2 regions of the Alcanivorax xiamenensis genome follow, and region 2 is predicted to be linked to the other one. Evidence: predicted binding sites of a transcription regulator. Region 2 holds the regulator's gene; the other holds the start of a gene.
The links. The regulator sigma-54, encoded in region 2, starts transcription at its own class of promoters, with help from an activator protein. The targets are predictions, from matches to a motif close to TGGCACNNNNNTTGCTNT.
Positions count from the first base shown of each region.

Region 1: the regulator sigma-54 is predicted to act here: its motif matches at 2,811-2,828, upstream of atzF (allophanate hydrolase).

Region 1 is NZ_AQPF01000003.1:188,006-193,725, forward strand. It holds gene A6D6_RS03685 (6,7-dimethyl-8-ribityllumazine synthase) at 1-92, shown strand, start outside; gene A6D6_RS03690 (glycerophosphodiester phosphodiesterase family protein) at 242-2,656, shown strand; gene atzF (allophanate hydrolase) at 2,868-4,649, shown strand; gene uca (urea carboxylase) at 4,664-5,720, shown strand, end outside.
Region 2 is NZ_AQPF01000002.1:139,404-145,123, reverse strand. It holds gene A6D6_RS02225 (RDD family protein) at 1-700, shown strand, start outside; gene A6D6_RS02220 (HPr family phosphocarrier protein) at 847-1,116, opposite strand; gene rapZ (RNase adapter RapZ) at 1,113-1,967, opposite strand; gene ptsN (PTS IIA-like nitrogen regulatory protein PtsN) at 2,040-2,513, opposite strand; gene hpf (ribosome hibernation-promoting factor, HPF/YfiA family) at 2,522-2,821, opposite strand; gene A6D6_RS02200 (RNA polymerase factor sigma-54) at 2,890-4,356, opposite strand; gene lptB (LPS export ABC transporter ATP-binding protein) at 4,692-5,417, opposite strand; gene lptA (lipopolysaccharide transport periplasmic protein LptA) at 5,420-5,720, opposite strand, start outside.

The DNA.
Region 1 (5,720 bases), on a different contig from region 2:
TTTTCCGGCACTTCGTCACCAAGGGACGGGAGCTGGCGAACGCCGCCGACGGCGCCATGCGACGCACCTCCGACGCAAAATCCTTCCTGTAAAACCAGTGTCATGGCCGGCTTCGCGGTGACGCCGCGGGCCGGCTGATAATGGCACGCCATCGTCATAATCCGTTTCACCAAACTGCAAGCCGGTTGTCATTTGACGAACCTAGACTCGCTGGGCTTCTTCTCATCAAGGGAACCCAACCATGTCACAACGGATTTGGCGTCTGACGCTACTGTGTCTTTCTTTATTTATCGCGGCTTGTAACTCCTCCAGCAACCACGACGATCCGGCCCCGGATCCTGAAACCCCACCCACCGAACCCGGTAACCCTGGCGAGCCGGGAGAACCCGGAGAACCGGAAGAGCCTGGAGAACCGGGCGAGCCTGAACCGGAACCCCGGGTACTACTGGACGAGACCTTCGAAGGGGACACTCTCCCGGAGGGGTGGGCGCAATATAATGGCGTCGAGAACGCCGTCTATGTACAGGACGGCAGTTTGTTCGTCGACGGCCGGGGCGACAATTACACCGCCACCGCCGTCACCCTGCCCGCGGAACTGGGGGTCACCGGCGACTACCGCATCGATGCGGAATTCACCATCGCCAGCGCCAATACCGCTTCGCGCTGGGTCGGGTTCATTTACCGTGCCGGGCAATCCCTGGAACCCTACTACCAGATGGCGATTCGCCAGGACGCCACCGCCAGCAACGGTACCGAACTGGCATTTCGCTCGGGTGGCTGGACCATCCTTGAAAAGGGGCCTTATTCCGAGGCCATCGACGCCGAAAAAAGCTACAACGCCACCATCATCGTTCAGGGTGGGCGGGTACAGCAGTTCATCAACGGCGAACTATTGGAAAACGGCGAGCTGGACAGCCAGTACAGCCAGGGCGGTCTTGCCCTGCAAGCCGCGGGCACCCTGTTCCGGGTGGACCGGATCACCGTCACCGAGCAGCTCGAGGCCCTGCCGAACCTGCCCACCGTCTTCACCGTCAACGAGCCGGAAACCGGCGTCGCCATGGCGCCAACACTGGTGCGAACCGCCGACGCGGACACCGACCTGTCCGGACTACAGGCCAGCAATGTACTGTTCACCCTGGATAAAAACCTGAACCTGCTTGATGACAGCGATCAGGTCATCACCACACTGGCGGATTATCTGGGCCAGGACACGGTCACGGCCATTCCCACCCTGCGCATTCGCGAGGCGGACACAATCAACGCTCTGAGCACGCTGGTCAGTGAGCGCAACCTGATGGATCTGACAGTGTTGTCCGACGACGCCGAACTGCTGGCCGCCGCCCGCGAAGCCATGCCAATGGTGCGAGCCGCGCTGGATCTCAGTGGCGCCTCCCTCGGCAATACACGTCAGGACCTGCTTGGCGTGGTTCACGCCACCAACCGTGCCGGCGCCAAGATCGCGTTGCTGCCGAGCAACCTGATCACCGCTGACAACGTGGCGTACCTGCAACGGATGCTGATCACGGTCTGGGCCGGTTCCACCAATACCTCCGCCACCCGGGCGGCGGAACTGCTCACCACCGGAGTCAACGGTATCGTCAGCGCCGATACCGCGCTCTACGTTGACCTGCTGGGTCGCTTCCCGGAACACACGCTGCTACGCAAACCGCTGGTGGTTGGCCACCGGGGCGTTCCTTCCCTGTACCCGGAAAACACTCTCGAAGGCGCGCAACACGCCTGGGAACTGGGGGCCGACGCGATCGAGAACGACATCTATCTGACCGCCGACAATCATGTGGTGATCATGCACGATGGCACCGTGGACCGGACCACCGACGGCACCGGAAACGTCGAGGATATGACGCTGGAACAGCTCAAGGCACTCAATATCGAGCACGATTCCCTGACCGGCTTGAAAGTCCCGACCCTGAACGAGTTCTTCGAAGCGTTCAAGGGCAAGCCCGTGATGCACTTCGTCGAGATCAAAAGCGGCAAACCGGAAATCGTCGACCATCTGAAGACCGCCATCGATGAATATGGGGTGGCCGACCAGGTCGTGGTGATCTCCTTCTCCGACAGCCAACTGCTACGAATGCGTGAGATCATGCCGGAAGTCACCGTCGGCTATCTCAACAGTCTCGGCGCCGACAGCGATCTGCGTAAATCGCTGCGCCGGATACTGTCCGCCACGCAGACCCTGTCTTCCACCTTCAACCCTTCCTACGGTGGTCTGAACAATACATTGATGGAAGCCGCCAAACATCGCGGCACCACCTTCTGGCCCTGGACATTCCGTGATCAGACCATCGCCGAAACGTTCTACGCCGCCGGCACTCACGGCCTGACCACCGACTACGCGCAATGGTTCAGCGCCTATCCGGTGAACGTCGCCAGCGACAATACGCAGATCATCGTCAACGCCGGAGAAACCGCCAGCGCGCCGATAACCCTGACGCTGCAGGATGGCCGTCAGCAAGCGGCCCAGAGCGACCAGATGCTGGTGGTCGACAGCACCATCGACTACACCAGCGCCAACGGCCAGGTGGTTTTCAACGGTACCGGCCATGCCACGGTACTGGTGGGCCATGTCGAAAGCCTGGGCGATGGCCGCGAATACCGTATCTACTCCTCACCGGTTTCAGTCAGCGTTCATTAACGGCGTATCTGAATATCCCCAGGCAATCCGGCGCCCCGTTCTTGGGCTTATGCCCTGGAACGGGGCACACACAGCCAGCCCTGATCCGCTGTCTGTCTTGGAAGGTCGCTTCGAAACCGCTGAATAGCGGGTCTCATGACATCTTGTTCCAGGTTGGCACCGCCTTTGCACTGACTCGCATACCTATTGGTATACAACGAGGTATGCGAACGTGCTTGGCTGGACTCTGCAACAATGGCGTGACGCCTATCAGACCGGGGACTACACGCCGGTCTCAGCAATAAAAACGCTGTACACGACACTGCGTGACAGCGAACGGAGTCTGTGGATCCATCTGCTGGACGAGTCCGATCTGGTGGCCCGGGCCGAGCAATTGACCGATCCTTCCCTGCCGCTGTTTGGCGTTCCTTTCGCGGTAAAAGACAACATAGACGTGGCCGGCCTGCCGACCACCGCCGCCTGTCCCGCTTTCACTTATACCGCTGACCATACCGCCCCGGTGGTACAGGCACTGTTGGCTGCCGGCGCCATTCTGGTCGGTAAAACCAATCTGGATCAGTTGGCCACCGGGCTGGTCGGCGTGCGCTCGCCCTACGGCGCGGTGCCCAATCCCTTCAATCCGGATTACATCACCGGCGGCTCCAGTTCCGGCTCCGCCGCGGTGGTTTCCCTGGGACTGGTGCCGTTCGCGCTGGGCACCGACACCGCCGGTTCCGGCCGCATACCCGCCGGTTTTACCAACACCGTTGGCCTGAAACCCACCAAGGGCAGCATGAGCACCCGCGGCGTGGTACCGGCTTGCCGCACTCTGGATTGCGTGAGTGTATTCGCCCTGTCAGTGGCGGACGCGGAAACCGTTTACGACCTGTATCGCGGCTACGATGCCGGGGACAGCTACAGCCGCCCTGATCCGGCTTCGCGCCCCAAGGCCCTGCCGGCGCGGCCGAAGCTCGGCATTCCCGATCAGCTGCCCTGGTTCGGCGACAGACAGGCGGAGCAAGCCTGGAAACAACAGCTCGACGCCATGGCCGAAATCGCCGAATTAGTGCCGCTGGATCCGCAGGTGCTGCACGACACCGCCGCCCTCCTCTATCAAGGCCCCTGGGTAGCCGAGCGTTACTCCGTGGCGGAACCCTTGATGCAAGAACAGGACACGCTGCTGCCGGTGATCCGCGATGTCATCGGCGTGGCCGAGGGCATGAGCGCGGTCGATGCGTTCCGCGCCCAGTACAAACTGGCGGATCTGAAACGCCAGGCCGACGCGCTGCTGTCCCAGGTGGATGCACTGCTGGTGCCAACCTCGCCGGGCATCTATCGCATCGACGACGTCAACGCCGATCCCATTCGCCTCAACAGCCAGCTCGGAGTCTGGACCAACTTCGTCAATCTGCTCGATCAGTGCGCCCTGGCCCTGCCCGGCGGCTTCCGTAAGGACGGTCTGCCTTGCGGTATCACCCTGATCGGCCCGGCCTGGCACGACGCCGCCCTGGCCGAGTTCGGGCGCCGCTGGCAACAGCATCAGCCCTGGCGGGCCGGAGCCGTGGGCAGAGATCTGCCGAACCTCACACCGGCGCCAGCCAGCGAAGACAACGCCGCTCACATCACCGTGGCGGTGGTGGGCGCCCACCTCAGTGGCATGCCTCTGAATGGCCAACTGACCGAACGCGGCGGCGTCTTGCTGGAAGCCACCGAAACCGCGCCCTGCTACCGCCTTTACGCCCTGGCCAATACCACGCCGCCGAAACCCGGCCTGATCAAGAGCGATGACGGCGCCGCCATTCAGATTGAACTGTGGCAACTGCCGGTCAGCGAGTTCGGCAGCTTTGTCGGACTGATCCCGCCACCACTGGGGATCGGATCTCTTGAAACCGCCGATGGCCGCCTGGTGAAAGGGTTCATCTGCGAGGGCTGGGCCATCGACGACGCCACTGACATCACCGCACTGGGGGGCTGGCGGGCCTACATCGCCCAACAGCAAAACACAGCAAACTGAAAGAGAGCGGAACCATGTTCACGGAAACAGGGCAGCAGGCAACCGGTTTACAAAAAGTGCTCATCGCCAATCGGGGGGAAATCGCGGTCCGCATCTGCCGCACCCTGAAACAAATGGGCATCGCCTCCGTGGCGGTGTACTCCGACGCCGACCGCAACAGTCAGCACGTCAGCGCCGCCGATGAAGCGGTGGCCCTGGGTGGCCAGACCGCCGCCGAAAGCTATCTGCGTACCGACGCCATTCTGAAGGCGGCGCGGGAAACCGGCGCCGACGGCATCATCCCGGGCTACGGCTTTCTTTCCGAGAACGCCGACTTCGCCGAAGCCTGTGATGCCGAAGGTATTGCCTTCATCGGTCCGACGCCAACACAGTTGCGCCAGTTCGGACTCAAGCACGAGGCCCGCGCCCTGGCCGAAGCCGCCGGCGTGCCACTGGCTCCCGGCACCGGGCTGTTGAAGGATCTGGACGAAGCCCGGCAAGCCGCCTTGGAGATCGGTTATCCGGTGATGCTGAAAAGCACCGCCGGCGGCGGCGGCATCGGCCTGACCCGCTGCAATAGCGAAGAGGAGCTGGTGGCGGCGTTTGAATCCGTGCGCCGGCTTGGCGAAAGTTTCTTCTCCGACAGCGGCGTGTTCCTGGAGCGGTTCGTGGCCCGGGCCCGCCATATCGAAGTACAGATTTTCGGTGACGGCGACGGCACCGTGCTGGCGTTGGGGGAGCGGGAGTGTTCGCTGCAACGCCGCAACCAGAAGGTGGTCGAGGAAACCCCGGCTCCGAATCTGCCCGAAACCACCCGAGAACAGTTGCGCGAAAGCGCGCGCCGCCTTGGCGAGTCGGTCAACTACCGCTCCGCCGGCACCGTCGAGTACGTGTACGACGACGAGCGCGACGAGTTCTATTTCCTCGAGGTCAACACTCGCCTGCAGGTGGAGCACGGCGTCACCGAAGAAATCTTCGACGTCGATCTGGTGGCCTGGATGGTGATGCTGGCCGGCGGGGAACGGCCACCGCTGGACCGGACCTATCAGGTCAATGGTCACGCCATGGAGGTTCGTATTTATGCGGAAGACC
Region 2 (5,720 bases):
GCAAGAGGGCACACCTCCTCTGGATGCGGCCACTCTCGGTTATTTGAACAGCCTGTTCGATTGGGAGGGGCGTCGTGGTTTGTTGGCGGCCCGTTTTGGTGATGCCGCCATGGAGCGGGTGTTGGCGCCCCTGGACGCGAGCTCTTCCGGCGACCAGGCGTTATTGCGGGGGCTGCGTGGCGGCAAGGAGACGGTGCCGCCGGCGCGTCAGGCAAACGCCGAGCCGAAACCCGAAACCCTTTATTTCACCGGCATGACCTTACGCATGGTCGCCCTCGTCATCGACCTGCTGGTCCTGGCGGCGCTTCTGGTCATGCCGATATGGGTGGTGAGCATCATGGTGGCGGATTTCAACGGAACAGGTGGTGATATCCGTATTGAGTCGTTCATGAGCTTCTTTCTGGTGCTCGTCGTGCCGGCCTATTTGCTGATGGCGCTGGTAATGGAGGCCGGGCCCAGGCAGGCGACGCCGGGGAAACGGATGCTCGGGCTCAGGGTGACGAATCGGGAGTTTCAGCGGCTGCCCTTCCTGCACAATTTATGGCGGGTCATAGCGTTCGTGGTGGTCAATGCGCTGACCAGCAAGGTGGTGATCCTGGTGAACCTGTTCCTGAAAGGATACCTTCTGCACGATCGCGTCAGCCGCAGTTATGTCATCAACTGGGCGCGCAGTCAGAGGGAGGAGAAAGACGCGAAATGACGTCCTGTTCGCTGCCAAGGCAGCTTCCCACAGCAACTCCGTCGCGCTCTCTGTGGGAAGCTGCCTTGGCAGCGAATACAGCGCGATTTCATATCTCCAAGACCAATAGATGGCACGCCACTGGTCTGTGGACCGCTCCCGCGAACTTATTCCGCTTCGTCAAAGCGGCGGGCGAACAGGTCGGTCAGTTCCTCCATGGCCGGCTGTTCATCATCGCCGTCCACCCGCACCGTGAGGCTGGTGCCCTTGGCGGCGCCGAGGGTGAGCAGGCCCATGATGCTCTTGGCATCGATCCGGCGTTCGTTATGAAGCACTTGAATGGTGCAGCTGTAACGTGACGCCACACTGACCACCTTGGCGGCGGCGCGCGCATGCAGCCCCAGTTTGTTGATGATGGTGAGTTCCTTCTCGATCATCCCTCCAACTCCCGGTGCCGCACATGCAAGGGAATGGCTTTATTGCGCAGGCGCTGGGCCAGCTGTTCGGCCAGATACACGGAGCGATGGCGGCCACCGGTGCAGCCGATGGCAACGGTAACGTAACTGCGGTCGTTGGCGGCGTAGCTGGGCAGCCAGCGAACCAGGAACTGGAAAATATCGTCGATCAAATCTTCGGTTTCCTGATGAGATTGCAGGAAGGCCGCCACCTCGTCGTCGCGACCGGTCAGAGCGCGCAGATCACCGTGCCAGTGGGGATTGGGCAGCATGCGCACGTCATAGACCAAATCGGCGTCGTTGGGTAAGCCATTCTTAAAACCGAACGACTGGATCAGCAACGAGAGGCGGACATTGCGGCCGGCGACCCGCTGACGGATCTGGTTGCGCAGGGAATGGACATCCAGGGTGCTGGTGTCGATCACCAGGTCCGCGCGCATACGGATGTCGGCGAGCAGTTCGGCTTCATAGGCGATGGCGTCGGCCAGGGTGCGATCATCGCCGCTGAGCGGGTGGGGGCGGCGAGTGGCGCTGAAGCGTTTGAGCAGGGTGCCGTGATCGGCGTCGAGAAAGATGATTTCCGTTTCCACCTGCAGCTTGCGTAACTCCGCCAGGGTGGAGGGGAACGCCAGCAGTTGTCTCGGCAGGTTGCGGGCATCGACCCCGACGGCGACCCGCTCCAGTACCCGGTCTTCATCATCCAACTGCCCGGCCAGTTGCGGCAGCAGACCCAATGGCAGATTGTCCACGCAATAATAGCCATGGTCTTCCAGTGCCTGTAGGGCTGTGGTTTTACCGGATCCGGACCGGCCGCTGAGAATGGTCAGTTTCATGGCGATTGCCGCTTTCTTCCCCCAAAAGACGCCCGGGCCGGGGAAAACCGGCCGCGCGGGCCCTGTCGTAGCTTATGAAGCCAGGCGCAATTCGGCCTCGGACTCCACGGCGGTAATGTAAAGCTGGTGATCGTCCATTGCCTGGCGCAGTTCACGCCGATAATCCTCGTCGTTGAACAGGTTGGCCAGGTGGCTCAGGGTCTTGAGGTGCTGCTCGGGATTTTGTTCAGGCACCAGCAGAACGAACACCAGATCCACCGGTCGGCCGTCCACGGCATCGAAGTCCACCGGTTCGGCCAGTTTCAGCAGCAGGCCCACCGCCTGCTCGCAGCGTCCGAGTCGGCAGTGGGGAATGGCGATACCTTCACCGATACCGGTGGAGCCCAGGCGCTCCCGGGCCACCAGTGCATCGAACACCTCCTGGGCTCCGAGGTCGCCGCAACTGGCCGCGGCCAGTTCGGCAACCTGATCCAGAAGACGTTTTTTGCTACCCACCTCGATACCGTTATGGGTGCGGTCCTCGGTGAGGAGTTCTCGTACTCGCATAGATCCGCTTAGTGACCGTGCTTGCGGCTCACGGTCTTCTCCTTGTGTTTGAGAATCTGACGATCCAGCTTGCTGGTCAGGGCATCAATAGCCGCGTACATGTCACCAGCCTCGGCGGTGGCGAAGACTTCGGCGCCGGAAATGTGGATGGTGGATTCCGCCTTGTGGGTCTTCGGCTCCGGAGACAGAATCACCTGAATACTGGTGATCTGGTCGAAGTGCCGTTCCAACTTGGAAAACTTGTCGTCCACATAGTCACGAAGGGCTTCGGTGATATCCAGGTGATGGCCACTGATGTTGATTTGCATAGCTGGCTCCTTTGCCTCGTTATTTAACCCTGGCCCCAGGCCCGGGTTACAAGCCGTTTCCCGCGTCGTCAAACCAGGCGTTTGCGAGCGCTGGAAGACGGGATTCGCATCGCCTCTCGATACTTGGCGACGGTCCGGCGCGCCACCTTGATCCCTTGCTCATTAAGCAAACTGGCCAGCTTATTGTCGCTGAGCGGCTTGCGAGGGTTCTCGGCGGCGACCAGCTTCTTAATGATGGCACGAATGGCGGTGGAAGAACATTCACCGCCGCCTTCCGTGTCCACGTGACTGGAAAAGAAATATTTAAGCTCGAACACCCCGCGGGGGGTGAGCATGAACTTCTGATTGGTGACCCGGCTGATGGTGGATTCGTGCATTTCCACCGCCTCGGCGATATCGGCCAGCACCAGCGGTTTCATGGCTTCCTCGCCATAGTGGAAGAAGTCCTGCTGCACCTCGACGATGCGGCGCGCCACCTTCAGCAAAGTGTCGTTACGGCTCTGCAGGCTTTTCAGGAACCAGCGTGCCTCCTGCATGCAGTTGCGCAGGTACTGGCCGTCCTCGCCCTCGGTGCGGCGGGCCAGACGGGCGTATTGGGCGTTCAGGTTGACCTTGGGCAGTACCTCCTCGTTCAGTTCCACCCGCCAGCCGCCACGGAAAGGGCGCACCACCACGTCGGGCACCGCGTATTCCGCCACTTCGCCGCCGATGTGTTCGCCCGGGGCGGGGTCCAGGGTGCGCAGCAGCGCCAGGGCATCGAGGAGTTCGCCTTCCGTCACCCCCATGGCCCGGCGTAGCCCGGCATAGTCGTGCTTCTCCAATAGCGTGAGGTGCTCAAGCAGGGCAGTGGCGGTGTCCAGGTGTGGCGTGTCGGCGGCCTGCTGTCGCAGTTGCACGCCCAGGCACTCGGCCAGGTCACGGCAGGCCACACCGACCGGGTCGAATTGTTGCAGCCGATGCAGGACCGCCACCACTTCGTCTTCCTCCACCGGATCATCGGCGTCGGCGATTTGCCGCTCGGCGGTGCCGATCACATCATCCAGGGGCAGGGACAGGTAGCCGCGGTGGTCGAGGGCGTCGATGAGGATACCGGCGATGACGCGGTCCCGGTCGCTCATCGGGCTGAGATTGAGTTGCCAGAGCAGATGGTCCTGCAGGGTGACCGGAGCGACGTGGCGCTGCTGCCAGGCGTCGGCGTCATCGTCTTCGCCGCTGCCCGAGCCGGAACCGGACTGCCCCACATAGAGGTCGTCCCATTCGCTGTCGCTCTCCACCGGCCCTTCCACCAGATCGTCCAGGGCCTGGTCCCGTTCGAGGTCCATTTCCTCCGCTTCCCAATCCTCGTCGGCGGGGGAGTCATCCTCGGTATAGGTTTCGCCTCCCTCCTCGAGTTCCAGCAGGGGGTTGGTTTCCACGGCCTGCTGGATTTCCTGGCGCAGGTCCAGCGTCGACAGCTGCAGCAAGCGAATCGCCTGTTGCAGCTGCGGCGTCATGGTGAGTTGCTGGCCGATCTGGAGTTGTAGACTCGGTTTCATACTGCCTTGGTGGTCTGGTGAATCGCCAAGGCGGCAGAATAGCAGCGTCTTTCAACGCTTAGCAATCCATTTAAGCAATATGTATGCCAATGTTGAAATTGCAATTGAAAAAGAGTAAGGAGAATCGTGGTTCCTTCCAGTATGAAGAGAGTCACTGGTGTCCCGCGATTGTGGGGGCGGCCGCCATGGATGGCGGCTCCAAATGCCGGGTGTTGCCGGAGGGCGATGCCGGATCAAGTCCGGCATGACATTTTCAGGTCTTGGACTTGGCGTGCCAGCGTGTTGCGTGTAAGCGTGCCAGCAATTTATGGGGCGCCAGCGGTTCTCCTGATAAGTCAAAGCCGGAAGTCCGCACCCAGATAGACGTCGCGGACCTGCTGGTTGCCGAGGATGGTCTGGGAATCGCCCTCGGCGATGATGTGGCCGGCGCTGCAGATATAGGCGGTATCACAGATATCCAGCGTTTCGCGCACGTTGTGGTCGGTGATCAGCACGCCGATGCCGCGATCCTTGAGGTGGCGGATAATGCCCTTGATGTCATTCACCGAGATCGGGTCCACCCCGGCGAACGGCTCATCCAGCAAAATGAACGCCGGGTCCGTGGCCAGGCCACGGGCGATTTCCGCCCGCCGCCGCTCACCGCCGGACAGGCTCATGCCCATGCTGTCGCGGATATGGGTAATGTGAAATTCCTCGAGCAGGTTGTTCAGTTCCTGCTCGCGCTCGGTTTTGCTCAGTTCCTTGCGGGTTTCGAGGATCGCCATGATGTTCTGCTCGACGGTCAGGCGGCGGAAGATGCTCGCCTCCTGGGGCAGATAGCCGATGCCACGCTTGGCGCGTCCGTGCATGGGCAGGTGGGTGATGTCCTCACCATTGATCTCGATGCGCCCGGCGTCCGCTTCCACCAGCCCGACGATCATATAGAAACAGGTAGTCTTGCCGGCACCGTTTGGGCCCAGCAGGCCGACGATCTGGCCCGCTTCCACCTCCAGGGAGACGTCCTCGATGACCCGGCGCCCCTTGTAGCTTTTGGCCAGTTGGCGGGCATTCAGTTTCGCCATGGTCAGGGGCTCTCCGTGTTGCTGGGGGGGCTCGCCGGCGTGGAGGCCGGGGTTTCGCTGGTGGGCGATTGGGTATTGTCATCGCCCTGATCCTGGCCGGTCTGCTTGCTTTGCGACGTTTCGTCGTCGCCATTCTGTGCCTGGGAGGCGTTCGTGGCCGGAATCACCAGCCGCACCCGTTTGTCGCCCTCGCTGCTGGCGTCCATGCGCCGGGAGTTGAGGTCGTATTCCACCCGTGCGCCCTCGAAGGTATTGCCCTGATGCTGCACATAGGCGTTGCCAGTGAGGATCAGGCGGCGGCGT